DNA from 3 places in the Rhizobium sp. WW22 genome. Region 3 is predicted to be linked to each of the others. Evidence: riboswitches for the same ligand, from Rfam matches in the RefSeq annotation. Region 3 holds a riboswitch; each other region holds the start of a gene.
What was found. A riboswitch is a leader RNA that binds a small molecule or an ion and turns the genes downstream of it on or off. The one in region 3 is predicted to bind thiamine pyrophosphate.
Positions count from the first base shown of each region.

Region 1: linked by a shared signal. The riboswitch ahead of thiM (hydroxyethylthiazole kinase) and the one ahead of thiC (phosphomethylpyrimidine synthase ThiC) in region 3 are both predicted to bind thiamine pyrophosphate.
Region 2: linked by a shared signal. The riboswitch ahead of thiB (thiamine ABC transporter substrate binding subunit) and the one ahead of thiC (phosphomethylpyrimidine synthase ThiC) in region 3 are both predicted to bind thiamine pyrophosphate.

Region 1 covers NZ_CP178199.1:1,137,482-1,147,661, forward strand. The annotation lists gene ACK83U_RS24205 (sensor histidine kinase) at 1-711, shown strand, start outside; gene ACK83U_RS24210 (sigma-54-dependent transcriptional regulator) at 708-2,084, shown strand; gene ACK83U_RS24215 (hypothetical protein) at 2,132-3,739, opposite strand; gene yghU (glutathione-dependent disulfide-bond oxidoreductase) at 3,952-4,827, opposite strand; gene ACK83U_RS24225 (DUF1127 domain-containing protein) at 5,401-5,547, opposite strand; TPP riboswitch at 5,781-5,877, shown strand; gene thiM (hydroxyethylthiazole kinase) at 5,928-6,731, shown strand; gene thiE (thiamine phosphate synthase) at 6,728-7,366, shown strand; gene thiD (bifunctional hydroxymethylpyrimidine kinase/phosphomethylpyrimidine kinase) at 7,363-8,175, shown strand; partial or broken gene ACK83U_RS24245 (undecaprenyl-diphosphate phosphatase) at 8,306-9,177, opposite strand; gene ACK83U_RS24250 (hypothetical protein) at 9,377-9,589, opposite strand; gene ACK83U_RS24255 (transcriptional regulator NanR) at 9,693-10,180, opposite strand, start outside.
Region 2 covers NZ_CP178198.1:3,215,804-3,225,983, forward strand. The annotation lists gene ACK83U_RS15730 (ABC-F family ATP-binding cassette domain-containing protein) at 1-114, opposite strand, end outside; gene ACK83U_RS15735 (thiamine diphosphokinase) at 117-770, opposite strand; gene ACK83U_RS15740 (MarR family winged helix-turn-helix transcriptional regulator) at 843-1,370, opposite strand; gene ACK83U_RS15745 (MDR family MFS transporter) at 1,535-3,070, shown strand; TPP riboswitch at 3,141-3,257, shown strand; gene thiB (thiamine ABC transporter substrate binding subunit) at 3,343-4,335, shown strand; gene thiP (thiamine/thiamine pyrophosphate ABC transporter permease ThiP) at 4,343-5,983, shown strand; gene ACK83U_RS15760 (ATP-binding cassette domain-containing protein) at 5,976-6,704, shown strand; gene ACK83U_RS15765 (M48 family metalloprotease) at 7,083-8,507, shown strand; gene ACK83U_RS15770 (RNA polymerase factor sigma-32) at 8,544-9,407, opposite strand; gene ACK83U_RS15775 (CarD family transcriptional regulator) at 9,817-10,180, opposite strand, start outside.
Region 3 covers NZ_CP178199.1:1,423,837-1,434,016, reverse strand. The annotation lists gene ACK83U_RS25605 (LysR substrate-binding domain-containing protein) at 1-783, opposite strand, end outside; gene ACK83U_RS25600 (DUF1989 domain-containing protein) at 910-1,770, shown strand; gene ACK83U_RS25595 (hypothetical protein) at 1,871-2,215, opposite strand; gene ACK83U_RS25590 (thiamine phosphate synthase) at 2,377-2,988, opposite strand; gene ACK83U_RS25585 (thiazole synthase) at 2,985-3,758, opposite strand; gene thiS (sulfur carrier protein ThiS) at 3,761-3,958, opposite strand; gene thiO (glycine oxidase ThiO) at 3,949-4,926, opposite strand; gene thiC (phosphomethylpyrimidine synthase ThiC) at 4,928-6,754, opposite strand; TPP riboswitch at 6,847-6,978, opposite strand; gene ACK83U_RS25565 (porin) at 7,588-8,679, shown strand; gene ACK83U_RS25560 (TetR/AcrR family transcriptional regulator) at 8,895-9,380, opposite strand; partial or broken gene ACK83U_RS25555 (TetR family transcriptional regulator) at 9,429-9,551, opposite strand.

The DNA of each region.
Region 1 (10,180 bases), 290 kb from region 3:
GCCAAGCTGCAGGGTGTGCAGCAGGATCTCGTACAGGCCAATCGCCTTGCCATCCTGGGTCAGGTCGCCGCCGGCGTAGCCCATGAAATCAATCAGCCGGTGGCGACAATCCGTGCCTATGCTGAGAATGCCAATGTCTTCCTCGACCGGCGGCAGACGGAGCCGGTGAAGGAAAACCTTTCGGCGATCGCGGCGTTGACGGAGCGTATCGGCACGATCACCGAAGAACTGAAAGCCTTCGCCCGCAAGGGAAGGACCGCACCGGAGCCGGTTGATCTCAGAAGCGTGATAGAGGGGGCCGTCGTCCTGCTGAGGAGCCGCTTTGCCGGCCGCCTGGATGCGCTGAAGATCGAGTTGCCACCAACGGGGCTCGGCGTTGTCGGGACCCGCATTCGGCTGGAGCAAGTGCTGATCAACCTCTTTCAAAATGCTCTAGAGGCCTTGGAAGGTCGCGACGAGGCCAAGGTGGAGGTGTCAGTGCGCGAAACTTCAGAGGAAGTCGAGATTGTGGTTTCTGACAACGGCCCCGGCATTCCCGTGGCGATCCTCGACTCGCTGTTTACACCCTTCAACACGTCCAAGGAAAAAGGCCTCGGCCTTGGTCTCGTCATTTCGAAGGATATCGTCGTCGATTATGGCGGCCGGATTGATGTCGAGAGCAACGGCAGCGGCACTCGCTTCACCGTCCATTTGCGCAAGGCCACGCCATGAATGAGAGTTCCCCCGTTTTCCTGATCGACGACGACAAGGATCTGTTGAGGGCGACGAAACAGACGCTGGAATTGGCTGGCTTCGCCGTATCCGCCTTCTCTGTCGCTGGCGAAGCGCTTCTTGTTCTCGACGCCGATTTTGCCGGTGTCGTCGTTTCCGATATCCGCATGCCGCAGATGGATGGACAGCAGCTCTTTGCCCGCATCAAGATGCTTGACGCCGATCTGCCGGTCATTCTCATGACGGGTCATGGCGATATTCCGATGGCGGTTCAGGCGATCCAGGATGGCGCCTATGATTTCATCGCGAAGCCCTTCGCCACAGATCGGCTGGTGCAGAGCGTGCGACGCGCGGCCGAGAAGCGACGCCTTGTGCTGGAAAATAGGACCTTGCGGCAGGCGGCGGAGCAGGCGCAGGGCGATCTGCCGCTGATCGGACAGACTCCTGCCATCGAGCGGCTGCGCCATACGCTGCGGCAGATCGCCGATACGGATGTCGATGTGCTTGTCACGGGAGAGACTGGCAGCGGCAAGGAGGTGGTGGCGAGCCTGCTGCATCGGTGGAGTCGGCGAGCGAAGGGCAATTTCGTTGCGTTGAATTGTGGTGCCCTGCCCGAAACCGTGATCGAGAGCGAGCTTTTCGGCCACGAACCGGGCGCTTTTACCGGCGCCCAGAAGAAGCGCGTTGGGCGCATCGAACATTCAAGCGCCGGCACCCTGTTTCTCGACGAGATCGAAAGCATGCCGCCGGCAATTCAGGTGCAGATGCTGCGCGTGCTGGAAATGCGCGAGGTGACACCGCTCGGCACCAATGAAGTCCGCCCCGTCGATCTTCGCGTCGTTGCTGCGGCGAAGGTCGACCTCGGCGATCCCCGCCAGCGCGGCGATTTTCGCGAGGATCTCTACTATCGCCTCAACGTTGTCACGCTTTCCATTCCGCCATTGCGTGAACGCCGCGATGACATTCCCCTGCTCTTCGGCCATTTCGCCGATCGCGCCGCCAATCGCTTCAAGCGCGAGGTGCCCGCCCTATCTACAGCGGTGCGCCGCCATCTGCAGCAGCACGACTGGCCGGGCAACGTTCGCGAACTCTCGCATTTTGCCGAGCGCTTCGTGCTCGGTCTCGAATCGGCAACAACGGCAAAATCTGACGAAGCGCCGGCGACGGATGAAGGTTTGCCGTTGCCCGCTCGAGTAGAGCGCTACGAAGCCGAGCTCATCCGCGAAACCCTGTCGCAGAACAATGGCGATGTACGCCGTACCATCGAAGCGCTCGGCATTCCCAGGAAGACCTTCTACGACAAGCTCCAGCGACACGGCATCGTCAGAGGCGATTTCGCCGGCTTTGACGGGGACGAGCGCCGAGGTTCATGATCCGCTGCCGATGAGCCACCGCGCCAGCTGAAGCCGTCGTGTGAACTTCAGGCGCTGCGGCGCATGTCCTTGGCATTGCCTTGCCTTTGCCGGGCCGCCGCCTCGGCTGTGCGATCCAGAACCTGCATCGCTTGCGCGACCACCGCCGCAAGCGCTTCATCGCTCTTGGAAGCGGCCACGACCAGCGGCGCGCTCAGGCAAATTCTAAGGGCACTTGCCGGTACATCACCAAAATCGGCACAGCGAACGGGCTGGCCGAGACGCACCAGGGCAACTCCATCGCCTTCGACGGCCAGCTCCTTGTAGACCGCTGCCATTTCCGCTGCGGTCAGCATGGCGCCATCTGTGCAATTGCGCAGGTAAAACGAAAAGATGGAGGGAATTTCATCCCAGCGAAGAGCCGATGATGTGCCCCACAGCTCACGCCGCTCTAACGGCCGGCTCTGCAAAGGCTCGAAAGCCGGATCGTTCGCAAGACGATCGGAGACTGCCTCGGCAAAAGCGGACAAAACCTTGACTACACGGTCTTCAGGAATATCGAGGAAGCATCCGAGTTCGAACAGCGCGGCTTTCCAGCGTAGCAGGAGGCCGAGATTGGCGCGCTCCGGCAAGATATTGCCGGCGGCCCAGCCTTCCGGCCACTCTGCCTTCCCGCAATAATCTGCCAAGGCTGCAGGCAGAGTGCGCGATTTAAAGCGCTCCGATATTTGTGGCGGGCAGAGAAGCGCCCCGCTGAAAATCGGCCCGGCGAGGAATTTCGAACCCGTGAGCGCGACCATGAAACCATGGGCGAGATAGGCGCGGATCGTTGCCGCTGACAGGCGAAACTGGCAGGCATCGATCATGATATCCAGCACGGTGCCGAAACGCTCCTTCAGACGCATGACGGTCTCAAGGCTCGGCGCCAGCAGGCTGGTCTTCGATACGTCTGTTACGACGAGAAGGCACCTGAGGCCGGCTGCGCGGGCAAGCTCGATGAGGCCGCGCAGCTCCTCTTCCACCTCGCTATCGGCGCGAAGGGAACCATCCTTGTTGCGCACGGCAATGGTGGCGTTGCGCGTGGCGTCGCCCGCCCGCAGTTCCTCACCCTTGACGACGGCGCGCTCGCTGCTGACGCGGCTCATGAAATGCCGCCCGGCCGACGCCGTCATGACGCCGCTGCCCGTTTCGTTCCCCATCAGCGTGATGGTCATCAGGGCGCGCTCGTTCTCGCCCGCCAGCAGTGCTGCCGAAAAGAGATGAATGTCCGTGCCCGATGTGGCCAGGATCGCATCGATCCTGGGGCCCGACGCTTGGTTGAGGCCGAGCAAGCGCAGCAGATCCTCCCGCACGCGCCCGATTTCACGATCGTAGCAAGCCGTCGGCGAGCTTTTTTCCATCTCCCGCCTCAGATCCGCGTAATAGGATTCGACCGCGGCAAAGGCGGCGGCGGATATGGTCGATGCCGTCGACGAGCCGAAAGCGAGATCTTCGGGCCGGGGTGCCGGACCATAGCCATACATGTTGAGCCCGGTGAGCGGATCGCAATCCAGCCGTTCATCGCCACCCGACACCAGGTGTTTCAGCAGCGCATCCCTCGCCTCGCTCTGTTGCTTCCACAACGCGCCCGTAGTCGCATTTTTATCCAGGGTACGGTCGTCAGCAACTTGCTGCATGGAGAAGCATTCCTCTTTCGCCAATGTCGACACGCTTTGCAGAATCGCGCTGCGGTCTACGCCGAGCGGGGGAGCCTCGGCAGCCGAACATTACGCTTCGCAAGATGGAGCGAGGCTGACTTGCCAAGGCCGGCAGCGCCAGCAGTACGCGCAATAAAAAAGCTCGCGATCCGGAGGGCCGCGAGCTCATTTCTGCAAAGCGAATGGTCGGATCAGCCGGCGGCTTCCAGCTTATCCTGCGTCTTCGTCTCGAAGTCGCTGGCATCATGGCGCTCACGCAGCTGCTCAGATGGATCGCCCGACATGCGGTTGACCATGCGGCCGCGCTTGACGGCAGGACGCGAGTAGATTTGCTCGGCCCAGCGCTGCACGTTCTTATAGTCCTGCACCTGCAGGAACTCGGCCGCGCCGTATTGCCACCCCTTGGCCAAACCGCCGTACCACGGCCAGATGGCGATATCGGCAATCGTATAGTCGCTGCCGGCGATATATTCGCTTTCGGCCAGGCGACGATCGAGAACATCGAGCTGACGCTTCACCTCCATGGCAAAACGGTCGATCGCGTATTCGATCTTCGTCGGCGCATAGGCGTAGAAATGACCGAAACCGCCGCCGAGATAGGGCGCGCTGCCCATCTGCCAGAACAGCCAGGAGATGCATTCGGCCCGAGCCGGCTGCTCGGTCGGCAGGAAGGCGCCGAATTTTTCGGCGAGATACATCAAAATCGAGGCCGATTCGAAAACGCGAACCGGCTTCGGGCCACTGCGGTCGAGCAAAGCCGGGATCTTCGAATTCGGATTGATGTCAACGAAACCGCTGCCGAATTGATCGCCCTCACCGATCTTGATCAGCCAGGCATCATATTCCGCACCGCTGTGACCAAGCGCCAGCAGCTCTTCGAGCATAATCGTGACCTTCACGCCGTTGGGCGTTCCAAGCGAATAGAGCTGAAGGGGATGGCGTCCTACCGGCAGTTCCTTCTCGTGAGTCGGGCCGGCAATCGGGCGATTGATATTGGCGAACTGGCCGCCATTGGCCTTGTTCCAGGTCCAGATTTTCGGCGGGGTATATTCGGCAGGGCCGGTCATGGGCATCCTCCTTTTTCGGGAATCGAATTTGGGCGATCTTCGATGTAGCGCGCTACATAGATCGCACATAGAGGCCGCTCTTCATTTTTGCGAGAGGAGGATACCCAACTCTTTGAATGCGCCGAGGCTGCTTTGCACGCATGCCGCCTGCGCCGGGCTAGGATCCCTATACCGATCCGGGCCATTCTCAATCGCTTGGAAGTTCAACAAGACGAAAAAGCCTGCCGCGGGAGGAGGAGCGGCAGGCTTTTTACAAGAACCGAACAGCGGATGGGAGGAGGAGTTCCGCTATTCCTGCAGTCGTCCCTGGGAGGAGGATAAGGACGTCTGCCAAGCGAAGGGATGCGGGAGGAGATGCATCGCTTCGATGAGAAGAACATACCAGTCTTTTGCTCAGTTCATAGGCATTTCTTTGCAAGGCAGTTATGCGTCATGCGAAAAGCAAGGAGCTAGATTGATGCAATCTTCAGCAATCGCCGCGGAAATGAACGGTGATGCCCATAAAGCAAAAGCGCCTGCTCAAGGGAACAGGCGCCGGCATAATGCAGCTTTTATAAGGAGCCGTTTCGGCCGTTAGCGAGCGATCGCTGCGCGGGCAACATTGCGGATCTCGCCGCGATCGATACCCAGATCATGCAGTTCGCGCGTGGACATACGGCCCAGTTCGGCGACCGTCTGACGATACTTGCGCCAGTTGTTGAAAGAGCGTGCTACGTTCATGATGATCCCCTTTCCTTGGGCTTTCGAAGCTGAGCAGCCGTGCTTGGCGCTCCCGTCGCTTCGATAAGAACTATATAGTCGAACCCATTGGCTTTTTGCAGAGCTAAGGAATCACTGCACCTATGCGTCTAATGCATGCGTCGCCCGAAAAGCAGGCGATCTTCATTCGTCGGTCGCGCCTGCCTTTGCGATTCGCTGATGACAGCGCCGTCTTTGTCTGCGAAAAGAAGAGAGATGAGAGACAGGGGCGTCCGCTATCCGGCGGGCTGAGAAGCACCCTTCGAACCTGAACCAGATCATGCTGGCGGAGGAAGTCGCTCGGGACCTCGCGAAGCTGAACCACGTCGTCCCTACGCGTCTCGCCGCCTGAAAGGGGCGATATGCAAGACCAAACAACTGCAGGCAATCTGCTTCGCACCATGCGGGCGAACCCTCCCCTGGTACAATGCATCACCAATTTCGTCGCCATGAACATCGCGGCCAACATGATGCTTGCCGCCGGCGCATCGCCGGCAATGGTACATGCCGAAGAGGAAGCCGGAGAGTTTGCCGCTATCTCCGGCGCGCTGACGATCAATATCGGCACGCTTTCCGCGGGTTGGCTTAGGGGCATGCTGAAGGCCGCACAGTCGGCAAACAATGCCGGCAAGCCCTGGGTCCTCGATCCCGTCGCCCATTATGCGACCGCGTTTCGTCGCGATGCCATCACGCGCTTGCTGGAACTAAAGCCGACAATCATTCGCGGCAACGCATCCGAGATCATCGCGCTTGCCGGCGGGACGAGCCGCGGCCAAGGCGTCGATAGCCGCGATACCGTCGAGCAGGCGGAAGATTCCGCCCTTCAACTCGCGGAAAAGCACAGCTGCGTAGTGGCAGTCACAGGCGTTACGGATTTCGTGACGGATGGGCAGAAGGCGAAGCGCATTGCAGGCGGTTCGCCATTGATGCCGCAAGTAACCGCACTTGGATGCTCGCTAACCTGCCTCGTCGGTGCGTTTGCGGCGGTAGCTCCGGATGATCCGTTCCATGCGACCATAACGGCGCTTGCCGTCTTTGCCGTGGCCGGCGAACAGGCGGGGGCCGCTGCTGGGGGACCAGGCTCCTTCTCCTGGCGCTTCCTTGACGCACTCGCCGCTTTGAGCCCGGAGACACTGGATCGCGACGCAAGGATATCGGCAGCATGAAGACAGACTTCGATCTCTCGCTCTATCTCGTCCTCGATCCGCTGTTATGCCGTGATCTCGGCATGGTGGAGACAACGCGGGCGGCGGTGGCGGGCGGCGCCACCATGATCCAGCTTCGCGACAAGGAGGCTTCGACCCCCGCCATGATCGAAACCGGCCGTGCCCTCAAGCAAATCCTGCACGGAACGAATGTCCGACTGATCGTCAACGACAATGTCGAGGCTGCCATCGCCATCGGCGCCGATGGCCTTCACATCGGTCAGGAAGATATGAATGCCGCCGACGCCCGCCGCCTGATCGGCCCGGACATGATCCTCGGCCTCTCGGTGGAAACGGAGGCTCTCGCCTCCTCCATAGATGCCGGAATCATCGACTATGCCGGGATCGGTCCGGTCTTTGCCACACCCACCAAACCCGACCACAAGCAACCGATCGGCTTTGACGGGCTTGCCCGCATCGTCAGGCTTTGCCCGGTTCCTTCAGTGGCAATCGGCGGCCTGAAGGCTGTTCATACCGCCGATGTCCTTTCGTGCGGCGCAGATGGCCTCGCGGTCGTCTCAGCCATATGCGGACAACCGGACCCGCAAGCGGCGACAATCATCATCGCGAAAGCCATCAAGGAGGCTCGCCAATGATCCGCAACGTTCTATCTATCGCCGGCTCCGATCCCTCCGGCGGCGCTGGCATTCAGGCCGACCTGAAGGCTTTCTCCGCTCGCGGCGTTTATGGAATGGCGGCTCTGACTGCTTTGACGGCGCAGAACACGCAGGGCGTCTCCGGCGTCCATCCCGTGCCTCCACATTTCGTGGCAGATCAGATCAATGCGATCTTTGCCGACATCCGTGTGGATGCCGTGAAGATCGGTATGATCGCCAATGCCGCCATCGCCAGTGCCGTCGCGGACATTCTGTCGCGACATCGCGATGTACCCGTCGTCCTCGACCCGGTCATGATCGCCAAGGGTGGCGCAGCCCTGCTGGCCGCCGATGCCGTTGACGTGCTGACCACGCGGCTGCTGCCGCTTGCGACCGTCATTACCCCGAACCTACCCGAGGCGGCTGCGCTCTTGCATGACGCAGAGGCGAAAAGCCGCCAAGACATGGCGCGCCAGGCGCTTGCGCTGGCCGCGCTCGGGCCTTCAGCAGTCCTCGTCAAGGGTGGTCATCTCGAGGGTGACGAAAGCCCGGATGTGCTCGCAAGCGGCGATCATGTGGCCTGGTTCGAAGCTCAGCGGTTGCCGACCAAGAATACGCATGGAACGGGCTGCACGCTCTCAAGCGCTATCGCGGCAGAGATCGCCAAGGGCCTGCCGCTCCCCGAAGCTATCGCCGTCGGCAAGGCCTATCTCGCCGCCGCGGTTGCTGCCGCAGGCCAGCTTTCCGTCGGAAGCGGCCATGGGCCTGTGCAGCATTTCTATGCACTGTGGGCCACAAATAAGGAGTAGCGAGCCTGTTACTCAAGGATCAGGTCGCCGTTTCTGGTGCCGGCCGCGGCCTCGATCGGGCATAAGACAAAAAGCGCCGTCCTGATGGGCGGCGGCGCCTCTTCATTGGCGATCGAATGGTACGGGCGGCTCAGGCCCAGCCCATGGTCAACACGCCAAAAAGGATGACGGCGCCGAGACCGATACGGTAGATGACGAAAGGCCAGGTCGAAAAGCGTTCGAGAAAGCGCATCAGCCCCCAGATGGTGATGAAGGACGATATGCTGCCGACAATCAGGCCAACGAGCAGCACCGACCAGGCTTCCATCGGAATATGCGCCTTGTGAAGCTCATAAAGCTCCTTCAAGCCGGCAAGAGCGATGGCCGGTAAGCCGAGCAGGAAGGAGAACCGTGCCGCCTCCTCTCTTTTTAAGCCGAGGAACAGTGCGCCGGTTAGGGTCGAACCCGAGCGCGAGACACCGGGGATAAGAGCACCGACCTGCGTGATGCCGACAAAAAGGGCATCCATCAGCGTCATCTGTCCGATATCCTTCCTATGGCGGCTGTAAAGCTCAGCGACCGCCAAGAGCAAGCCCATGACCACGCAGGCGATGCCGATGACCCAGAGGCTGCGGAAAGACGTGCCGCAAGCGTTCAGGGAGGATGACAGCAGCAGGCCGGCGATCACGATCGGTATGGTGGCGATGACGATGGCGATCGCAAGCCGGATGGAAGGAGAGCTCCAGTCCCTTTGCCTGATCGCATCGAGCGATCCAAAGGTGACGTAGCGGACGTCGCTCCAGAAATAGGAGACGATCGCTGCAAGTGCTGCAAGCTGCATCGTAGCCGAGAAGGCAGAACCAGGGTCCTGCCAGCCCAGCAAGGCGGGCACCACGCGCATATGGGCAGTGGACGAGACCGGCAGTAGCTGGTCAATCCCTGCACGATGCCCAGAATTGCGATCTTGGCATAGCCCAGGGCAACAAAGCCCGTATCCACGCCTTGCGTACAAACATCAGCCACGTTTTGATATCCTCAGTTGTTCAGGGGGCTTAGCACCGAGTGGTGCGACGAACTAGCTGTGAAACTGGTTCCCAAATTGAACTTGGCAACACCTAGTGAAGGGGTCGCCAATATTTCATCGGGACAAGCTGAGGATATAGCCGCGCAGGCTGAACTCTATCTGAAATTGCCGGCTCGAATTTTGGAGTTTGGCGTATTTCTAGCCGTCATCCTCCGGCAACGCCTGCATGTAGCGGATCATGGTGTAGAAGCCGGCGAGGAGGACCAACGCGCCTGCCGCATGATGCAGATTGTGCAGCATCGTATGGTGATGCCTGAGCAGAAGGCAGCTCAAATTATAAAGGGTTATGGCCACCGCCGTCATGAGAGCGGCCAGGAATAGCGCCATGTTTCGCTGAAAGAAATCAATCATCACGCACACCTCTTTTGAGTGCCAACAGATTCCATAAGGATTGGGGAGGAATTACGACAAAGGCACAGAACCGTGGCACCGTGGCGGGCGAATGCCGACGGGTTCATTTCGTATAGAGCGCACGCGATCTTTCCAGATGCTTGAGCATCGCCTGCTCGGCGCCATCTGCATCGTTTTCAGCGAGGCGCGCGAGGATTTCCTCATGTTCGACCAGCGTGAACTTTTCCTTACCGGTCCAGATCAGCATGTCGGTATGATAGGCTTTCAGCCATGCGAGCATCGCTTCGCTGACGGCAGCAAAGATTGGATTGCCGGAAATCTGGGCGATGCGCGTATGGAACTGCATGTCCGCAGAAATGAAGTCCTCGGCATGACCGAGAGATGCGCGCTGCCGGTCGATGATTTCACTGAGATCGGCAACATCTTTCTTGCTCGCGCGCTGTGCGGCCTCGCGTGCCATGCCGCGCTCGAAGAAGATGCGGGCGCTCTTCAGCTGTTCAAGGGAATCAGGTGATTGCGACAACATGATCTTTGCGGTCAGGTCGACCTGCCGAAAGATCGACTTCGCTGTGAGCTGAAGCACCTTGGCAC
Region 2 (10,180 bases), on a different replicon from region 3:
TCCGACAAGGCAGATCTTGTCGCCCGGCTCCACCTGCAGGCCGGCACCGGCGAGCAACGGCGCACCGCCGAAGCTCAGAAAGATGTCGTCGAGTTTCAGAATGGGAGGGGCCAAGATCAGACTCCGGAAAGGTCATAAGGGCGGGCAAGAACAATGGCCCTGCCGCTGCCGAGCGAAAAGCGCACATCGCCTTCCGCCACGTTGGAAATGGTGCGCGACGCGCCGAAGGGCAAATGAAAATCGCGCAAGGGGTAACGGGCATTGTCGATGAAAAGGCCCGCCAGATCGCTGAAACCAAGAACGGAGAACAGCGAGCCAGCCGGCAGTGCCAGCGTGAGATCGCCTGACGGAAGCGGCACCGCCTCCTCGTCACCCGACGTCAGCAGCACGTCGAAGCCTTTTTCGGCGAGCTGGATACCATAAAGCAGGTGCTGGATCGCATGATCGGAGCGTTCGCCGCCCATGGCGCCCGCCAGGATCAGTCTCGTGGCGCCGCGATCGATCGCTTCCGAGACGGCGATCTCGCCGTCGGTCGCAGCCTTCGCCGCCGGATAGGGCTGCCTGGGCACATTCGGAAAGGCTCCCTGCAGATCGGCAGGCGTGGAATCAAAATCGCCAACCCACAGCTCCGGTTCCACCCCAATCGCAAGGGCATGGCGCATGCCGCCGTCAGCCGCGATGAAGCGGCTGCCGGAAACCGCGGCGCGCAATCGCTCCGTCAGGCGAAGCTCGCCGCCGAGCAGGATGGTGAAGGTGGTGGACTGGCTCATGAGGCAAGCCCATAGCGCAAAGTCATATCCCTAGGGAAGAGCGCCGTTACCGGAACGGTGCGGCCAAGCCGATCATTCGGTTGTTTCCTTCATGGCGGCCTGGACAACACGTTCATAGCCGCTGACATAACGATCGAAGAGAAACGAAAAGCTCTCGATGTCTTCGGGCGACCAATCGGCAAAGATGCTTCCGATAACGGCGTATTTCTGCACCTGGATTTCCGACAGCAAGCGCTGCCCGAGTGCGGTCAGCACCACGACGATACGCCGCGCGTCCGCCTGCGATGCCTTTCGCCGCAACACACCACGCGTCACCATGTCGGCAGTGATGCGGCTCGCGCGCGATGGATCGATTCGCAAGAGCTCGGCAATCGTGCCGACGGTCACTTCGCCCGTATCTTCCGCCCGCCGCACGACATCGAGCACATCGAGATGCGAAAGCTCAAGCCCCGGAGCCACGTGTTGAATGGCGAGCCTGCCGATCATGCGACGGCCGGTCAGCAAGCGCATGCGCATCATCGCCTGACCGATGCGCAGAAACTTCTCGTCTTCGGCCAGCGTCGGAACTTCGATATCTTTTGTATTCGGCGCAGATGTCATCCCTAAAGCATAGCAGAGGTCGGGACGAAACAAAACATGCAAATGGCATTCACCTGCCATTGACAATTATATGCTAATAGCACATATATTCACCCATGAAGACCGGGCGTCCCGCGCATTCGCTCGATAGCGCAGCGTTCCGGCCCAGTTCGGGTTCTTGCTCCATGGACATGCAGACAAGCTTCACACCGCTCGTGGCGGATCACAAACGGCGGCTTATTCTTTTCCTCTTTCTGATGACTGCCATGTTCATGGCAACGCTCGACAACCAGATCGTCTCGACGGCACTGCCGACGATCGTCGGCGAGTTCGGGCATCTGGATCGCTTCGGCTGGATCGGATCGGCCTATCTTCTCTCACTTTCCGCCGTCATGCCCGTCTACGGCAAGCTCGGTGATCTCTTCGGCCGCAAATATGTGATGATGACGGCGATCGCGATCTTCACGGTCGGCTCTGCCGTCTGCGGTCTAGCCGTCTCGATGGATACACTGATCGCCGCCCGCGTCCTTCAAGGCTTCGGCGGGGGCGGCATCATGGTCTCGATCTTCGCCGTCAACGCCGATCTTTTCGAGCCGCGCGAGCGTGCGCGCTACCAGAGCTATTCGAGCCTCGTGCTGATGGCGTCGGGCGCCATCGGCCCCGTTCTCGGCGGCACGATGAGCGATCTTTTCGGCTGGCGTTCGATCTTCCTCGTCAACGTGCCGATCGGCTTCATCGTGCTTGCCGGCCTGGCCTTCATGCTGCCCTACCGCAAGCCTGCCCGCCGTCCGAAGATCGATTATGCCGGCGCCATCGTCCTTGCCCTGACGACGACAAGCATTGTGCTTGCTGCCGACGGAAGCGAACTCTTCGGGTCGCTGCTATCGCCGCAATGCCTTGGTATTATTGCCTTCGGGGTGATCTGCGCCATCGCCTGGGTCTTCATAGAGCGCCGCGCGCCCGAGCCGATTGTGCCAATGACGCTGTTCCGCAATCCGACATTCGGCCTTCTGCTGATCCTCTCGATCACCAGCGGCGCCGTCGCCATCGGCATGGTCAATTACTTCGCGCTCTTCCTGCAGACGACGACAGGCCTTTCTCCCTCCATGGCCGGGCTGCTGTTCATTCTCCTGACCGGCGGCATCGTCTGCGGCTCGCTCTCCGCCGGCCGGCTGATCGCGGCCAAAGGCCGTTACAAGCCGTTTGCCGTCGCCAGCGCCAGCTGCAGCACCATCGCATTCGCCTCGCTCGCCTTCGTCCATGCCGGTACGCCCATCGTCCTCATTGGCGGCCTGATGCTGCTGCACGGCATCGGCATCGGCCTTGCCCAGCAGGTGCCCGTTATCGGCGTACAGAATGCAGCGGCTGCCCGCGACGTTGGCGCCGCGACCGGTGCCGTCACGCTGTCGCGCATGGGCGGCGCCTCCATTGCCATCTCCATTTACGGCGCCATCATCGCCGCCAAACTCGGCAATGTCGGCGTCTCCATATCCGGCGTACCGAACATCGAGGAGCTGACGCCCAAGATGATGGCCGCCTTGCCCGAGATTACCCGCGAGGCCGTCGCCAACGCCTATGCGAGCGCCTTCAGCCCGTTGTTCATAACGGCAGCCGGCATCTGCATGTTTGGTCTCTTGACCTCGCTGACACTGAAGAATGTGCAGCTCCCGGGTGCCGCGAAGAAATTCGAAAGCCCGGCGGTCGCGGAAGCTGCCGAGTAAATCCTTCCTGCTGCAATCGGCAAGGGAATCATTTCCCTTGTCATCCCTCCGTCACAAGGCTAAATCTGCCGACGCTCTAACGGGGTGCCTTATGTCCTTCAGGACATTTGGCTGAGAGGCTTTCACCGGCCAACCCGCGGAACCTGATCCGGCTAACACCGGCGGAGGGATTAGACGCGTGACGAAATCATAGCGCCCTTTCCCCTTCAAGACGAAACCAAAGTGGAGGCGCTGTCGTGCAAAACCGATCGCTATTGTCATTCTTCACCGGCCTGGCCCTTGCCGCCGGCGCAACGTTTTTTGCTTCTCAGACGGCTGAAGCAGCCGACAAGACCCTGACCATCTACACCTATGAAAGCTTCACCGCCGACTGGGGTCCTGGTGCCAAGGTCAAGGCAGCTTTCGAAAAGACCTGCGGCTGCACGGTCAACTACGTTGCCGTCACCGATGGCGTTGCACTTCTCTCCCGCCTCAAACTGGAAGGAACGGGTACCAAGGCCGATGTCGTTCTCGGTCTCGACACCAATCTTATCGACGAAGCCAAGGATACCGGCCTCTTCGACGCAAGCGGCGTCGACACCTCGGCCCTCAAGGTTCCCGGCGGTTTCAAGGACGACGTCTTCGTGCCCTACGACTACGGCCATTTCGCCGTGATCTATGACAGCCAGACCGTCAAGAACCCGCCCAAGAGCATGAAGGATCTCGTCGAAGGCGATCCCGCGCAGAAGATCGTCATCGAGGATCCGCGCACCTCGACGCCGGGTCTCGGCCTGCTGCTCTGGGTCAAGTCGATCTATGGCGACAAATCCGCCGATGCCTGGGCGAAGCTCAAAGGCCGCATCCTGACGGTCACCCCCGGCTGGTCGGAAGCCTATGACCTGTTCACCAAGGGCGAAGCGCCGATGGTGCTCTCCTACACGACGTCACCGGCCTATCACATGATCGAAGACAAGACCGATCGCTATCAGGCCGCCGCCTTCTCGGAAGGGCATTACATTCAGATCGAGGTCGCCGGCCTCATCAAGTCCTCGCCGAACAAGGAACTTGCCCGCGATTTCCTGAAATTCATGATCTCCACCGGCTTCCAAGACATCATTCCGACAAGCAACTGGATGATGCCGGTTTCCGCCACTTCTGAGCCGCTGCCGGATGCCTTCAGCAAGCTCGTGGTGCCGTCGAAGACCTTCCTGATGAGCCCTGCGGACGTCGACAAGAACCGTAAAGCCTGGATCGACGAATGGCTGACCGCCACCAGCGGCAACTGATGCCTTGATCATACTCACGGCACCCGAGCGAAGACGCGCTATTTCCGGCGGGGCGTTCAGCCTCGGCAGCATTGCGCTCTTCGTCGGGATCGCCGTTCTTGTTCTTCTCTCCGCCGGCATCGAATCCGGCAGCGACACCTCGCTCACAGACCCATATCTACTGCGCATCCTGCGCTTCACACTGCTGCAGGCGGTGCTTTCGACACTGCTCTCCATTGTGCTCGCCATTCCGGTCGCCCGCGCATTGGCGCGCCAGCCGCGCTTTCCCGGCCGGCTGTGGCTGATCCGACTGATGGCCGTGCCGATGGGCCTGCCGGTGCTGATCGGCGCGCTCGGCCTGCTCGGCATATGGGGCCGGCAGGGGCTCATCAATCAGGCGCTATCAGCACTCGGCCTGTCGCAGCCCGTCAGCATCTATGGCCTGGCCGGTATCCTGCTTGCGCATGTCTTCTTCAACATGCCGCTCGCCTGCCGACTGATGCTGGTCGGACTGGAGCGTGTGCCAGGGGAATATTGGCTCGTGGCCGGCGGGCTGGGCATGCAGCCCATCTCGGTCTTCCGCTTCATCGAATGGCCTATCCTGCGCGGCCTCGTTCCCGGCATCGCCGGCCTGATCTTCATGCTCTGCGCCACCAGCTTCACGCTGGTCCTGATCCTCGGCGGCGGTCCGGCCGCGACGACGCTGGAAGTGGCGATCTACCAGGCGCTCCGCTTCGATTTCGATCCCGGCCGCGCCGTGATGCTGTCGCTGCTGCAGATCGTCGTCACCCTGCTTGTGCTCGGCGTCATGACGCTGTTTCGAGCTCCCGACGATCACGGATTGACGGCCGGCCGGGCGCTGCGCCGCATCGATGGACAGGGGATGGCTGCGCGGTACGTCGATACTGCGCTGCTGGCGGCCGCGACGCTCTTTCTCGGCATGCCGCTTGCTGCGGTCGTCGTGACCGGCCTCAAGGCCAATCTTTTCAAGCTCGTCTCCCAGCCGATCTTCCTGCAGGCGGCAGTCACAAGTCTTGCAATCGCGCTTGCTGCGGGCCTTCTGGCCGTGCTGACATCCTTCGCGATCATTCGCGCCCGCTCGGTGATATCGGCGGATCGCCGAAAGTCCCTCGGCCTGTACGGCCTGGCGATCGCATTAGGCGCAAGCGCCTCCCTCATCCTGCTGGTGCCACCGATCGTGCTGGCAACCGGCTGGTTCCTGGCGCTCAGGCCATTGGGCGATCCTAGCCGCTTTGCGGCCGTCCTCATCATTGTCATCAATGCGCTGATGGCGCTGCCCTTCGTCATTCGCGTCATCGAGCCGGCCTATACGGTCCATGTCAGCCGCACCGGGCGGCTGGTGGCAAGCCTCGGCCTTGACGGCATTGCGCGCCTGCGCGTGGTCGATTGGCCGGGTCTGCGCAAACCGCTCTTCACGGCGCTCTCCTTCGCCATGGCCCTGTCACTCGGCGATCTCGGCGCCGTCGCACTCTTCGGCTCCGACAGCCTGATGACCCTGCCCTGGCTGGTCTACAGCAAGCTCGGTAGCTACCGCACCAACGACGCCGACGGATATGCCTTGATACTCGGCCTGGTATGCCTTCTCCTGACCATAGCCGGAACCGCGGGCCAAGGCGTCCCGGATGACGAAAGCAGACGAAATGACTGACAGCAGCATCATGAAGGCAGAAGGCATCAGCATGGAACGGGTCGAACTGCGCCTCGGCACGCATGACTTCCGCTTCGATTGCGCATTGCCGCAGGGTAAGATCATCGCCATTGCCGGGCCGTCAGGGTCGGGCAAATCCACCTTTCTCAATTTACTGGCCGGCTTCGAACAGCCTGACCGCGGCCGTATCCTGCTCGCCGGACAGGACGTGAGCCGCCTGCATCCCGCCGAACGGCCGATGTCTCTCGTCTTCCAGGACAACAACCTCTTCGCTCATCTCGATCTCTTCACCAATGTCGGCCTTGGCATCAGCCCGTCATTGAGGCTTTCGAAGGAGGATCGGCAAAAGGTCTCGGAGGCTTTGGCGCGGGTCGGACTAGCCGGTTTTGAAAAGCGCAAGCCGGGAACGCTTTCCGGTGGCGAGCGCCAGCGCGCCGCTTTCGCTCGGGCTCTGGTGCGCGACAAGCCAATCCTGTTGCTGGACGAGCCTTTCGCCGCGCTCGATCCCGGCCTGCGCTCCGGCATGGTCGAACTTCTGAAAATTCTGCATCGCGAAACCGGCAATACGGTGCTGATCGTCTCGCATGACCCGGCCGAAGTGCGGCGCCTTGCCGACCACGCCGTCTTCATCGACGGCGGCACGATCAAGCTTACCGCGCCCATCGAAACCTTCCTGCAGGCGGGCGGGATTCCGGCATTGACCACATTTCTGCAACATTGATTGTGTCATGGCAGCTTGCCGCCGGCTTTGCCTTAATTTCGTCTAGCGAAGCGGCTGAAAGTCCTCGGAAATGCTTGCTAAAATACAACGCTGCCATATTTAAACGGAGTCTCGCTATGCAACCGGTGCCAAAATCGGCTACAGCAAGAGGTCGAAGCCGTCCGGGTAAATGCGGATCGATGGGGGCGAAAACAACCTTTATCGGTGCACGACCATGATCGACCCGGTAACGATCAACCGGATTTGGCGCCGAGCCGGCATGACAGCGAAATGAGTAGGATGCAGGTCCTGAAGCAGAGCAAGCGAGCAGAACGAAGGATCGATTTGACCGTCGCAGCCCGTTTGCGCCGTTTTGTGCCCTTCCTTGCAGCCGCAGCAATGTTGAACAGCTGCCAGACGGTGATGGATCAATCCTATCAGCCGAGCGTTTCGCCCTCCGCCAATCCGCAGATCGTTTCCGAAGTGCAGAAGAACGATCCGCGCGCGCAAATGGGCGCTCGCGAGCATCCGCGCATCCTCGCAAGCTATGGCGGCGAATACAAGGATGCCAAGACGGAGAGGCTCGTTGCCCGCATCGCCGGCGCCTTGACGAGCGTGTCGGAGAATCCGCAGCAGTCCTATCGCATCACCATTCTCAATTCGCCCTCGATCAATGCCTTTGCCTTGCCCGGCGGCTATCTCTATGTGACGCGCGGCCTTCTGGCGCTTGCCAATGATGCGTCCGAAGTCGCCGCGGTGCTGTCGCACGAGATGGCGCACGTAACAGCCAATCACGGCATCGAGCGGCAGAAACGCGAAGAAGCCGAAGTCATAGCCAGCCGCGTCGTTTCGGAAGTCCTGTCGAGCGATCTGGCCGGCAAGCAGGCGCTTGCCCGCGGCAAGCTGCGTCTCGCCGCCTTCTCGCGGCAGCAGGAACTCCAGGCCGACGAGATCGGCATTCGCACACTCGGCCAGGCCGGCTACGATCCTTACGCCGCCGCGCGCTTCCTGAACGCGATGGAGGACTATAGCCGCTTCATGTCGGCCAATTCCGACGTCGACCAGAGCCTGGACTTCCTTTCAAGCCACCCGAGCACGCCGCAGCGTATCGACCTTGCCAAGGCGCACGCGCGCGAATTCGGCGAGGAAGGCAAGGTCGGCGACATCGGCCGCGACTATTATCTCAACGGCATCGACGGCCTGCTCTATGGCGACAGCCCCGAAGAAGGCTATGTGCGTGGCCAGACCTTCCTGCATGGCGGCCTCGGCATCCGCTTCGACGTCCCGCCCGATTTCCGTATCGACAACAAGGTCGAAGCCGTCATGGCGACCGGCCCCGGCGACATCGCCATCCGCTTCGACGGCGTGGCCGACACCCAGAACCAGAATCTGACGAACTATATCTCCAGCGGCTGGGTCACCGGCCTCGATCCCTCCTCGATCAGGTCGATCACCGTCAACGGCATGCCGGCGGCCACTGCGCGCGCCTCAGCCGACCGCTGGGATTTCGATGTGACCGTGATCCGCGACCGCACGCAGATCTTCCGCTTCCTGACGGCGGTGCCGAAGGGGAATATCGCTCAGCTTGATCAGACCGCCAATGTGCTGCGTGCCAGCTTCCGGCATATGACCCCGGAAGAGGCGGCCTCGCTGAAGCCGCTGCGTGTTCGCGTCGTTACCGTCAAACCCGGCGACACCATCACCACGCTCGCCGCCCGCATGATGGGCACAGACCGCAAGCTCGACCTGTTCAAACTGATAAATGCCCTGCCAACCGGGGCAAACATTGCACCGGGCGACAAGGTCAAAATCATTTCGGAATAATAGCGGGACGACTTCTCCCAAGGGAGAAGCGCACACTCAGGCGTAGCTGGCCATGCGGGGATCCGCATCCACCAGGGCGTTGCGGAGCTTGTCCATCGCGCGGCTTTCGATCTGGCGCACGCGCTCCTTGGAAATGCCAAGATCGGCACCGAGCTCTTCGAGCGTCGCGCCGTCTTCGACCAGGCGGCGGGCTTGGATGATCTTCATTTCACGTTCGTTGAGATGTTTCAGCGCCGACGCCAGCCAAACGCGGCGGCGCTCGCCGTCGATCATGTCGGACACCTGCTCGTCGGGAAGCGGCTCGTCGCTGATCAGGAAATCGATGCGCTCTGCGCTTTCGGAATCGCCAGCAATGGAGGGGGCTTGCAGGGAGGTATCGCTACTGGAGAGGCGCGCATCCATCGTCTGCACATCCGTAAGGCTGACGCCGAGCGTCACGGCGATTTCCTCATGGATGGACTGGACGGTGACGTTGGAATTGCTGCGGGCAAGCTTGGCGCGTAAGCGGCGCAGATTGAAAAACAGCGCCTTCTGGGCGGAACTCGTGCCGCCGCGTACGATCGACCAATTGCGCAGGATATAGTCCTGGATCGAAGCGCGAATCCACCAGCTTGCATAGGTGGAGAAGCGAACTTCCCGCTCCGGTTCGAAGCGGGCGGCCGCTTCCAGCAGGCCGACATAGCCTTCCTGCACCAGATCGCTCATCGGCAGTCCGAAGTTACGAAACTTCCCCGCCATGGAGATGACGAGGCGCATATGGGCAGTTGCGATCTGATTGCGGGCGCCGCGATCATCGTGGTCTTTCCAGCGCATGGCGAGATCGTGTTCTTCGTCGCGAGCCAGATAGGGAGCAGCCATGGCAACTTTGATCATGCGCCGATCTGCAGACATATTCGTCATATGCATCTCCTGGGTTTCGGCCTCAAATCGTCTCTATGCCGCGGTCGACGAAAAAGGCAGCAAGCATCGTTTCCGAACATCGCTGTTCGGATGGAAATCAATGAATGAAATTGCAAATTGGAAACCGATTATCCGGGTCACCGGATGATCGGTGACTAGTCTAGTTCGATCTCATCGAACGGGTCTGACGATTGAATCATCTTCAGATCGCCGGGGAGCTTCGAGTGAAAACGCATAGGCCGGTCCTCGTGAATGTCCATAAAAACGGCCTGTCTGAATACCCCTCTCCACAGGAGTGTACCCACACGGACCGCCAACACAGGGCTTCAACGCATCAGAACGGAAAAGGTTCCAAAGAAAAAACCCGGCACCATGGCCGGGTTTTTTGAAGCGATATTGGCGTCTCGCCTTATGCGGCTTCGTCCTGCGAGTCGTCTTCTTCGACGACCTTGCCGCGCTTCGGTCCCTTGTTCAGGTTGGTTTCGACAAGGCGAACGGCTTCGGTTTCCGACATCTTGTTGACAGCGGCGATTTCACGCGCCATGCGGTCAAGTGCAGCTTCATAAAGCTGACGTTCGGAATAGGACTGTTCCGGCTGGTTCTCGGCGCGATAGAGATCGCGAACGACTTCTGCGATCGAGATCAGATCGCCGGAATTGATCTTGGCATCGTATTCCTGCGCGCGGCGCGACCACATGGTGCGCTTGACGCGGGCCTTGCCCTGCACGACCTTCAATGCACGCTCGACGAAATCGGTCTCGGAAAGCTTGCGC
Region 3 (10,180 bases):
GGATTTATCGGTGTCCAGTGCCGTATTGGATAGGGCAACCAGCGTTCCATTGCCCAATTCTTCTGCAATCAAGGCAGTCGGGCAGAGGCCCACACCTTGACCGCCGATGACGGACGCGATCATCAAGCCGAAATCGGCAAAGATCGGGCCGGCTCTCGGAGGCTGGTGGATACCTTCGAGGGCGAACCAGCGTGTCCATGCGGCCGTCGTTTCATCGTGCAGGAGGTCGAGATTAAGGAGATCGGCTGGCGTCCTGATCGGTCCGTGATGGCGCTCATATTCTCTCGAACAGGTCGGCCGTGTTTCGGCCGTCAATAGCGAGATGGCATGCGTTGAAGGCCTCGCTCCGTGACTGATCAGAAGATCGACGCTTACCTCCTCCGGCGTCCTCGCATCGAGCGCGTAGACGATATTGATCTGGATTTCGGGGTATTCTTTCTTGAATGCGGTCAGCCGGGGTATCAGCCAACGCGTGGCGACGGAAGCGATACAGGCCACGCTGACCGGCCGATTATTGCCGGCAAACCGCAGCTGCCGGGCGGCGATATCGATATGTCCGAGGCCGTTTGCAACGGCAGCCCCGAATTCACGGCCGGCCATCGTCGCCGTGACACCACGGGCATGGCGCGTAAAGAGCTTGATGCCGAGCCATTCCTCCAAGGTACGGACATGCTGGCTAACGCCCGCGGCCGTGAGATTGAGCTCGGCCGCCGCCTTGGCAAAACTCTCGTGGCGAATGGCCGCCTCGAAGGCGCGAAGGGAGGCAAGCGGGACATGTTGCATTCCGCCAGGCTAAGTAAGACTTAGCCAAAGCGCAAGCCCGATCACCGTTGCGCAAGGAGCTGGTATCCTTACAGTACTGCCGAGACGAATGTCTTCTTGTCAGATCGGTGAGGAATGAAAGCCGCCATGAATAGTATTTTCGATATGCCCGCACCCGCCGATGCCGAGGAGCGGCGCGGCAAGCCCCCCGTTGTCGTCTACCCGAACGGAACGCTGCCGTCGGTCGATATGGATGTGCTGCGGGCGGCAAGGCAAACTATGACTAAGATTGCCGAAATCATCGTGCCTGCGCGCGAAGGCGGCAGTTTTCGCGTGCCGAAGGGACATTTCTTCCGGATCGTCAGCGTCGAGGGCGCGCAGGTGGGCGATCTCAATCTGTGGAATGCTGCCGATCTTTCCGAGCGCTTTTTCAGCGGCAAGACGCGGGCTTTGCACGCCACCCATGTCGGTGTCGGGGATCGGCTGTGGAGCACGCTACCCTATCTGCGGCCGATGGCGACGATCACCCATGATACGCTGGGCTGGTATGGCTGGGACGCGGATGGAGCCGGCGTTCACGACGTCATCGGCACGCGCTGCGATCCCTATACGAACCGGCTGCTGAAGGGCGACGACTATCACCGTTGCTGCCATTCAAACCTGTCGCGCGCGCTCGCCAAGGAAATGAACATCCCTGTCCAAGAGGCGGAGTTTCACGTTCACGACGTGCTGAACGTGTTCATGTGTACCGGGTTTACGCGCGACACCCACCAGTATTTCATGAAGGCAAGCCCCGTGCGGCCGGGCGACTTCCTCGAGTTCTTCGCGGAGATCGATCTGCTCGGTGCGCTCTCGGCCTGCCCCGGTGGCGATTGTGGCAGCGAACATTCGAGCGATACGGTGCCCTGCTATCCCTTGCTCGTCGAAATCTGGCGGCCCGAACCTGAAAGCCTGGCCGGGCGAACATTCCCCGAGCGCACTGCCTATCCGAGGACGCACGGACTATAATTTACCGCATAAAGTAAATTTGCCGGCGGTTCCGGCCGCCGGCAAATCCGAATCATCCATCAAACGATGCCTCCATTCGGGCGGACGCATCGTTTATTGCTTAGTTACAAACGCGAATGCGCTCGTAATGCCAGCCATAGTCATACTCGTTCTGGACGCGGCGATCCTCGTACCAGCACCTGGGCGGCGGCGGGGCGACTTCGTAAACCGGACCCCTGTTGGCAAGAGCGCCACCAACAAGCAGGCCGCCGAGAAGACCGGCAGCAACGCCGCCGGCGATCGCGCCCCCATTGCCATGGTGGTGATGACGACGCCAATCGTCATGGCCGCGCCAGTCACCGCGATGGCCGTCGTAATACTGTGCCTGTGCGCTGCTGACGGGCGCCAATGCGCCGCCTGCGACCGTAGCGGCCAGCAAAACCGTGAGAACCGTTTTCTTTATCATGACTACCTCCAAAGCAGTCTTTGTGCTCAGCGAATGCGCGAGTCATCTAATTAACGCCTTCAGCATGATTATGTTCAGCTGAATATTCTATGAATGGCCCGTTCATCGGGCAATAGCGGCTGAAAATAGCCCCTTGCATGGGCTCCTGAGGGGCGATCTTGTCAATTTGGAGGCGTCTGCCGGGTCGCCGCTACCCATTCGAGCGTTCGCGATTCGGGGTCGGCATTGCGGGTGATATCCGTTACGACCGCGGCGATATCGGCGCCATGCGCGAATACGCTCGCAAGACGTTCGACCGTCAGGCCGCCGATCGCAACGAGAGGCCGATTGCCGATGTGCGCCTTCCACGCGCCGATCCGATCGAGGCCTTGGGGTGCCCAGGGCATAACCTTGAGGACGGTCGGATAGATCGGCCCCAGCGCTATATAATCGGGTTCGGCAGCAAGCGCCGTCTCCAGCTCCGCCTCGTCATGTGTCGAAAGCCCCAGCTTCAATCCGGCATCCCGTATGGCGGAGAGATCGGCAGAAGCGAGATCCTCCTGGCCGAGATGGATGAAATCGCAACCCTCCTCGATTGCCAGCTGCCAATAGTCGTTGACGATCAATTGGCACTCATGCGCGGCGCAAATTGCCTTCGCTTCGCGAATTTCGGCGCGGATATCAGGCGTTGAGCGATCCTTGATGCGCAACTGCACCAGCTTGACGCCGAGCGGCACCAATCGCCTGATCCAGGCGGCGCTATCGACGATGAGGTAGAAGGGATCGAGCGTCATGCGAACACCGCCTTTCCGATCACTGGTGTCGATGGCACCGCCATATCGCGCGGCTCCAGCATGCCGGCGCCGTATGCCTGTCGGCCGGCATCGATGGCCTTGGCGAAGGCTTCCGCCATCGCGGCCGGATCGCCCGCCCCGGCAACCGCTGTGTTGAGCAGCACGGCATCGAAGCCGAGCTCCATGACGGTCGCCGCATGCGAAGGTCTGCCGATGCCGGCATCCACTACCAGCGGAACCTCAGGAAAATGTGCCCGCATCGATCGCAGAGCGGATAGATTGAGCGGTCCGGCCGCCGTTCCGATCGGCGCACACCAGGGCATCAGCACCTTGCATCCGGCTTCCAGCAGCCTCTCGGCGACGATGAGATCGTCCGTCGTGTAGGGAAAGACCTCGAAACCGTCATCGGTGAGGATTCTCGCCGCCTCCACCAGCGCGAAGACGTCGGGCTGCAGCGTATCGTGATTGCCGATCACCTCGAGCTTGATCCAGTTGGTCCGAAAGACCTCGCGCGCCATTTTCGCGGTTAGAACCGCTTCGGATACGCCGTGGCAGCCTGCTGTATTGGGAAGGATGCGAACGCCGAGTTCGCGAATCATCTCGAAGAATGCGCCGCCATTACGCCCGCCTGCCGTTTCCCGGCGCAGCGATACAGTCGCGATCCCGGTTTGCGAACGTTTGACGGCTTCCGCCAGTACGGCCGGGGAGGGATAGCGCGCCGTGCCGAGAAGAAGGCGCGATGTAATTTGGGTTCCGTAGAGTTCAAGCATGGTCAGCCTCCCTGCATTGGCGTCAGGATCTCGATCCTGTCATCGTCGGTTAGGATATGCTCTCCGCGTTCCTCGCTATGGACGAGTTCGCCGTTGACGGCGGTTGCCAACCACTCGCCCTCATATTCGAGAGCCGTGAGAAGTTGCAAAAGCGTCGTTGCTTCGACAATCTGCGCTTCGCCATTGATGATCAGGCGCATTGGCGGCTCCTTTCGTCGTGTCCGTAAAAGACGAGATCGGCGGCTTTCTCGGCCATCGCGGGCGCGAGCAGGAAGCCATGGCGATAGAGGCCGTTGACAAGGATGGCTTTGCCCTGCCGCGTCACGCGCGGAAGGTTGTCTGTAAAGGCAGGGCGGATGCCGGCGCCGGTTTCGACCACCGCAGCTTCGGCAAAGGCCGGATGCAGCGCATAGGCTGCGTTCAAGAGTTCCATCAGCGAACGGGCGGTGATCGGCCCTTTGAAGTCGGTCTCGATCATCGTCGCACCGACCATGAACAGGCCTTCGCCGCGCGGCACGATATAGACGGGAAAACGTGGATGCAGCAGGCGGACGGGGCGCGAAAGCACGATCTCATCGCTCTGCAGATAGAGCATTTCGCCGCGTACGCCGCGCAAATCGCGGATGCGGCCGATGCGGGCAGCTCCCGTGCAATCGATGATTTCAGAGAAGCTATCGTCATCCACGAGCCCGTCGATAAAGGTGACGCCTTTTGCAGATAGATCGTCCTTCAACGATTGCAGGACCTCGCGGGGATCGAGATGTGCTTCCTGCGGAAAGAACAGGCCCTGGTGGAACCGGCCGGCAAGCGAAGGCTCAAGGGCGGCGATTTCGTCTTCGTCCACCCAGCGATAGTCCGTCGTGCGGCCGGCGAATCGCTTCAGCTCGTTTTGATCGCGGTTCGGCGCGACGACGAGCGTTCCATTGCGGACGATCTTGCCCGGCAGAATCGCGTCCCATCGATCGGCAGAATCACGGCCGAGCGTCAGTACAGCCTCATCGGCACTTTCGCACTCGCACCATGGCGCCAGCATGCCGCCGGCAAGCCAGGAGGCGGCATGATGAAAATTCCGGCTTCGATCTGAGATCGTGACCTCGGCTCCGCGCCGGACCAGCTCGTGGGCGACCGTGAGGCCGGCAACGCCGGCCCCTTTAACGAGAATACGCATGTCATTCAGCCGGCTGTGCAGGGGTTTCGACCGGCATATAGAGGTCTCCGCCCTCTCGATACTTGGCCGCCATGGCTTCCAGCCCTTCCTTCTGCGCTTCGGCGCGGATGTCGTGCGAAATCCGCATCGAGCAGAATTTCGGACCGCACATCGAGCAGAAATGGGCCACCTTATGAGCTTCTTTCGGCAGGGTTTCGTCGTGGAAGCTGCGAGCCGTGTCCGGATCGAGCGAAAGGTTGAACTGATCCTCCCAACGGAATTCGAACCGGGCGCGCGACAGAGCATCGTCACGAACCTGCGCGGCCGGATGACCTTTGGCGAGATCCGCCGCATGCGCTGCGATCTTGTAGGTGATGACGCCTGTCTTGACGTCGTTGCGATCGGGCAGACCAAGGTGCTCCTTCGGCGTGACGTAGCAGAGCATCGCCGTCCCGAACCAGCCGATCATGGCAGCGCCGATGCCCGATGTGATGTGGTCATAGCCGGGCGCGATATCCGTCGTTAGCGGCCCGAGCGTGTAAAAGGGCGCCTCGCCGCAGACGGAAAGCTGCTTGTCCATGTTTTCCTTGATCTTGTGCATCGGCACATGGCCGGGGCCTTCGATCATCACCTGGCAATCCTTGGCCCAGGCGATCTTCGTCAGCTCGCCGAGTGTTTCCAGTTCGGCGAATTGTGCGGCGTCGTTGGCATCAGCTATCGAGCCGGGGCGCAGGCCGTCGCCGAGCGAGAAGGAGACGTCATAGGCACGGCAGATATCGCAGATTTCCTCGAAATGCTCGTAAAGGAAGCTCTCGCGATGGTGATGCAGACACCACTTGGCCATGATCGAACCGCCGCGCGAGACGATGCCGGTGACGCGATTGACGGTGAGCGGGATGTAATGCAGCCGCACACCGGCATGGATGGTGAAATAGTCGACGCCCTGTTCCGCCTGCTCGATCAGCGTGTCGCGATAGATTTCCCAGGTCAGTTCCTCGGCAATGCCGCCGACCTTTTCCAGTGCCTGATAGAGCGGTACGGTGCCGATCGGCAGCGGCGAATTGCGGATGATCCATTCGCGGATGTTGTGGATGTTGCGGCCGGTCGAAAGGTCCATGACGGTATCGGCACCCCAGCGGGCAGCCCAGACCATCTTCTCGACCTCCTCCGCCATTGAGGAGGTGACTGCGGAATTGCCGATATTGGCGTTGATCTTCACCAGGAAGTTCCGGCCGATGATCATCGGCTCGCTTTCGGAGTGATTGATGTTGGCCGGAATGATCGCCCGGCCGCTCGCAACTTCCTGGCGGACGAATTCCGGGGTGACATGATCCGGAATATGGGCGCCGAAGCTTTCGCCATCGCGAATCAGGGCTTCTGCCTTGGCCTTGCGGCCGAGATTTTCGCGAATGGCGATGAATTCCATTTCCGGCGTGATGATGCCGGCGCGCGCATAGGCGAGTTGGGTGACCGCCTTGCCGTCTTTCGCCCGCAGGGGCTGGCGCTTGGCCGGAAATTCCGGTGTCAGCCGCTCGCCGGTGACGAAACCATTGTCTTCAGGGCGCACATGCCGGCCTTCATAAGTCTCGACATCGCCGCGAGCGAGAACCCAGTCGCGGCGTAGCTGAGATAGACCCTCCTCGATGCGGATATCGGCGCCCTCGATTGTGTAGGGGCCGGAAGAATCATAAACAATGACAGGCGGCTCGCCCGAGGTCGGATGGACGCTGATTTCGCGCATCGGCACGCGGATGTCCGGGTGGATCTCTCCGGGAACATAGATTTTCGCGGATGCCGGCAGCGGGCCGGTGGTGACGGTCGGAGTGAGGTTCTTTGCGGCAATATTCATGGTTTGAGGCTCCAAGTTGCAGTTGGAGACCCAGTCAATCAGCCGGAATGATGAAAAGACGCCGGCATGGAATCCAGGCGGGAATCCGAAGCCTTCGAGCGCTTGCACCGTCCCTACGCCAGTATGAACTGGATCAGGTTCAACGGGTCACTGCGCAACAGGAGGCAAAGCCTCATTGTCCAGCAGTATCTCAGCCCCTTGCCGGGACCCCCCTGGTGAATACGGAAAGGCTATGCCTTACCCTTGTTCTCTGTCAACCCCGCAACGACGGTCGCGTTTTCTCAATCGATTGACCAGTGTGGCGCGGGGGCGGCTTGGATTCTATAGGGGCGAGCCTCCTATAGGCGCGATCATCATCTTCGATGACGCTGCTCTTGATCTAAGTCCGTTCCCGCATAAATGGTACCGATGAAAATTCCGGATCTCGAGCCTGATTGGGGAAGGCTGTCTCGATTTGGTGCGAATTCTTGAACCTTGGCGACGGCCGACTATTCCGGCAGTAAAAGGCTCAGCCCGCCGCCAGTTGCATTTAAGCAACAGCAATCAAGTCTAATGCCGGGGCGGGTTTCACAGAATTGACAAACATACGGGCTGTTTGTAAACCAAATATAGGACATAACTGTCTTACGGACGAGCAATCGGCCGGATCGGTAGAGGCATTTCAAAACCTTTGCCGCGGGGTGAATTATGGAGGTTAGAGGGGACTCAAGCCGACATCAGGTGCGTATCTGCCGGACTGCCCGGTTGCGTTTAAACCGACGTAATCCTCAGGGTGGTGTTCCAGCTTTGTACTCGCGGTAAATTGGAATGCATATTGCAACCAGGAGTTTAAAATGAACATCAAGAGCCTTCTTCTCGGCTCCGCTGCTGCGCTAGCAGCAGTTTCTGGCGCCCATGCGGCTGACGCGATCGTCGCTGCTGAGCCCGAGCCGCTGGAATACGTTCGCATCTGCGACGCATACGGCGCTGGCTACTTCTTCATTCCAGGCACCGAAACCTGCCTCAAGATCGGCGGCCGCGTCCGTACCGAAGGCGAGTGGTACGATGCCTACAACCCGAACAGCCATAACGGTACGCTGTGGCACACCCGTGCGGAGCTGAGCGTCGACACGGCAACCGACACCGAATACGGCCCGCTGAAGACCAACACGGTCATCCGTTGGGACTGGAATGACGGCAACTCCACCTCCACGAAGCTGCTGTTCGCAAACATCAGCCTCGGCGGTTTCCTCGTTGGTAAGGCTGACTCCCAGTACAACTCCTACATCGGTTATGCCGGCGACGTCATCAACGACGACGTGATCTATGACGGTCCGTACGAACTCAACCAGTTGACCTACAACTACGACGCCGGCAACGGCTTCACGGCTGTGATCTCGGTTGAAGACTCGAACTCCAGCGGTTCTGGCGCTTCCTATGGCTCCAGCTGGTGGTCTGACGACAAGGGCAACCACTACGCTCCTGACGTCGTTGCCGGTGCTGGCTTCAAGTCCGGCGCATGGGGCTTCAAGGTCGTTGGCGGTTACGACTCGATCGTCGAAGAAGGCGCCATCAAGGCTCGTGTCGATGCTGACTTCGGTACCTTCTCGGCCTTCTTGATGGGCGGCTGGAACACCGACGGCGACAAGCTGAACAAGTATGCCGGCACCAACCTCGATCGTTCGGCTTGCCCGGTTAACGATGCATCGAAGTGCGGCTGGGGTGACTGGGCTGTTTGGGGCGGCGTTGGCGTTCCGATCAACGAAAAGCTGAAGTGGAACCTGCAGCTCGCCTACACCGACTCGAAGATTTTTGCCGCAACCACCAACGTCAAGTGGAACCCGGTCAAGAACCTGCTCATCGAGCCGGAAGTCTCCTACACCAACTTCGATTCTGTGAACCAGGATCAGTGGGCTGGTATCCTGCGCTTCGAGCGTAGCTTCTAATATTGAATTACCCGGCTCAATGCCGGGTAAGAGAAGCCTGACGTTCCAATCCGTCAGGCTTCTTTCATCGATCGGTTGACCTCCGATCAAAGCAAAGGATCTGGCTTTCCCTCCGGATCCTTTTTTATTTCCAGCTTTGGGAAATCGGTTCAGCTCCCGGCAGAAGCTTCAAACTGCCGTCGTTGGTTCTCTTCAATTCCGAAGAGACCACCGTTCTAGGCTTTTTCCGGTATCATCGCGGCAATCGCCAGTTCCTGCGTCTGTGCAAGCGGGAACCAGGTTTTAAGCACCATCTTTATGAACATCTGTCCACACGGGACCAGTTCGAAGCTGCCTCGGTCGAGGGTCCATTCGGTGATCAGGCCGCCGATGACCGCTGTCAATGCGGAAGAGGCAGTATCCGGCGTCCAGGGAGGCGGAAGTTTTGTCTTTTCATCCATAAGGGTGAATATGCGTTCGAAATTTTCGTGCATGTCGTGCCGAAACGAACTCGCACGGCTCGTGGTGCCGTCGCAAAACGCCATGTCGAGATGCATCATAACTTTCAGCATGCTACGCTTGCGCGGGTCGCTGTGGATATCGTCAAATATCGCGGCTATGGTATCGGCGATGAGATCGAGCGGGTTGGGCGGCAGTTCCTTCGACATCCGCTCCGCCAGATCCTTGAACGGCTGCTGGGCCTCGTCGCGGATCGCAAACATCAGCCCTTGCTTGTTCTTGAAATGCCAATGCACTGCCCCCCGCGTGACACCGGCGGCTACGGCTATCTCTTCCAGGCTGACATTCTCGTAGCCCTTGTCGAGAAACAGAGCTTTTGCGGATTGCAAAATCTCGTTCCTCGTTTCTGCCGCCTCCTCCTTAGTTCGCCTCATTCACCTCTCCACAGAAACCGATGTTCAAGCTGCGCCCCTCTTATTGATATTCTTCTTCCATCATACCGTTCAGTGCTGGAGCCCATATACCAGCGATGCTCAACGGAGTGGAGGTATTTATCTATCCTCAAAAATTGAGCAAGCAAATCGTAACAGAATATATCCTGTCAAGCGCTATAAGCCACGCGCAAGTTTCCGTGAGCAATTTCCCCATGTTGTGAAGTGAAAATCGGAAAGTGCAAATGCTGATATAGCCATGATGGCGAAATATATTGGCCGGGCGATCCCCGGTCCGCTTGTTCCGGAAGCGATGCAGCGTTCAAGTTGAAACCTATGATGCATTTAGCCTGCGGCGTTCGCAGATCCGTCAGCTCATATCGATCATCGAAGTCTTGATCCCGCCGTCATGCGGCGGGTCTGACCGCCATGGCTTTGGTCGAACTGGCGGAACCGGTCGACAAGCGATCTGCTGCAGCTCTGACCTAGCTTGAGCTTTCGTCTGTCTTTTTGCAAGCTGACAATAGTTCGAGCGCAAATCGTCTTTCAGCGTGGAAAGAGAATTCGAAAATTCCTGGCATAAGAGCGACGGATTTGCATAAGCGCCGCGTTCAATTCTCGTGAACCCGCGT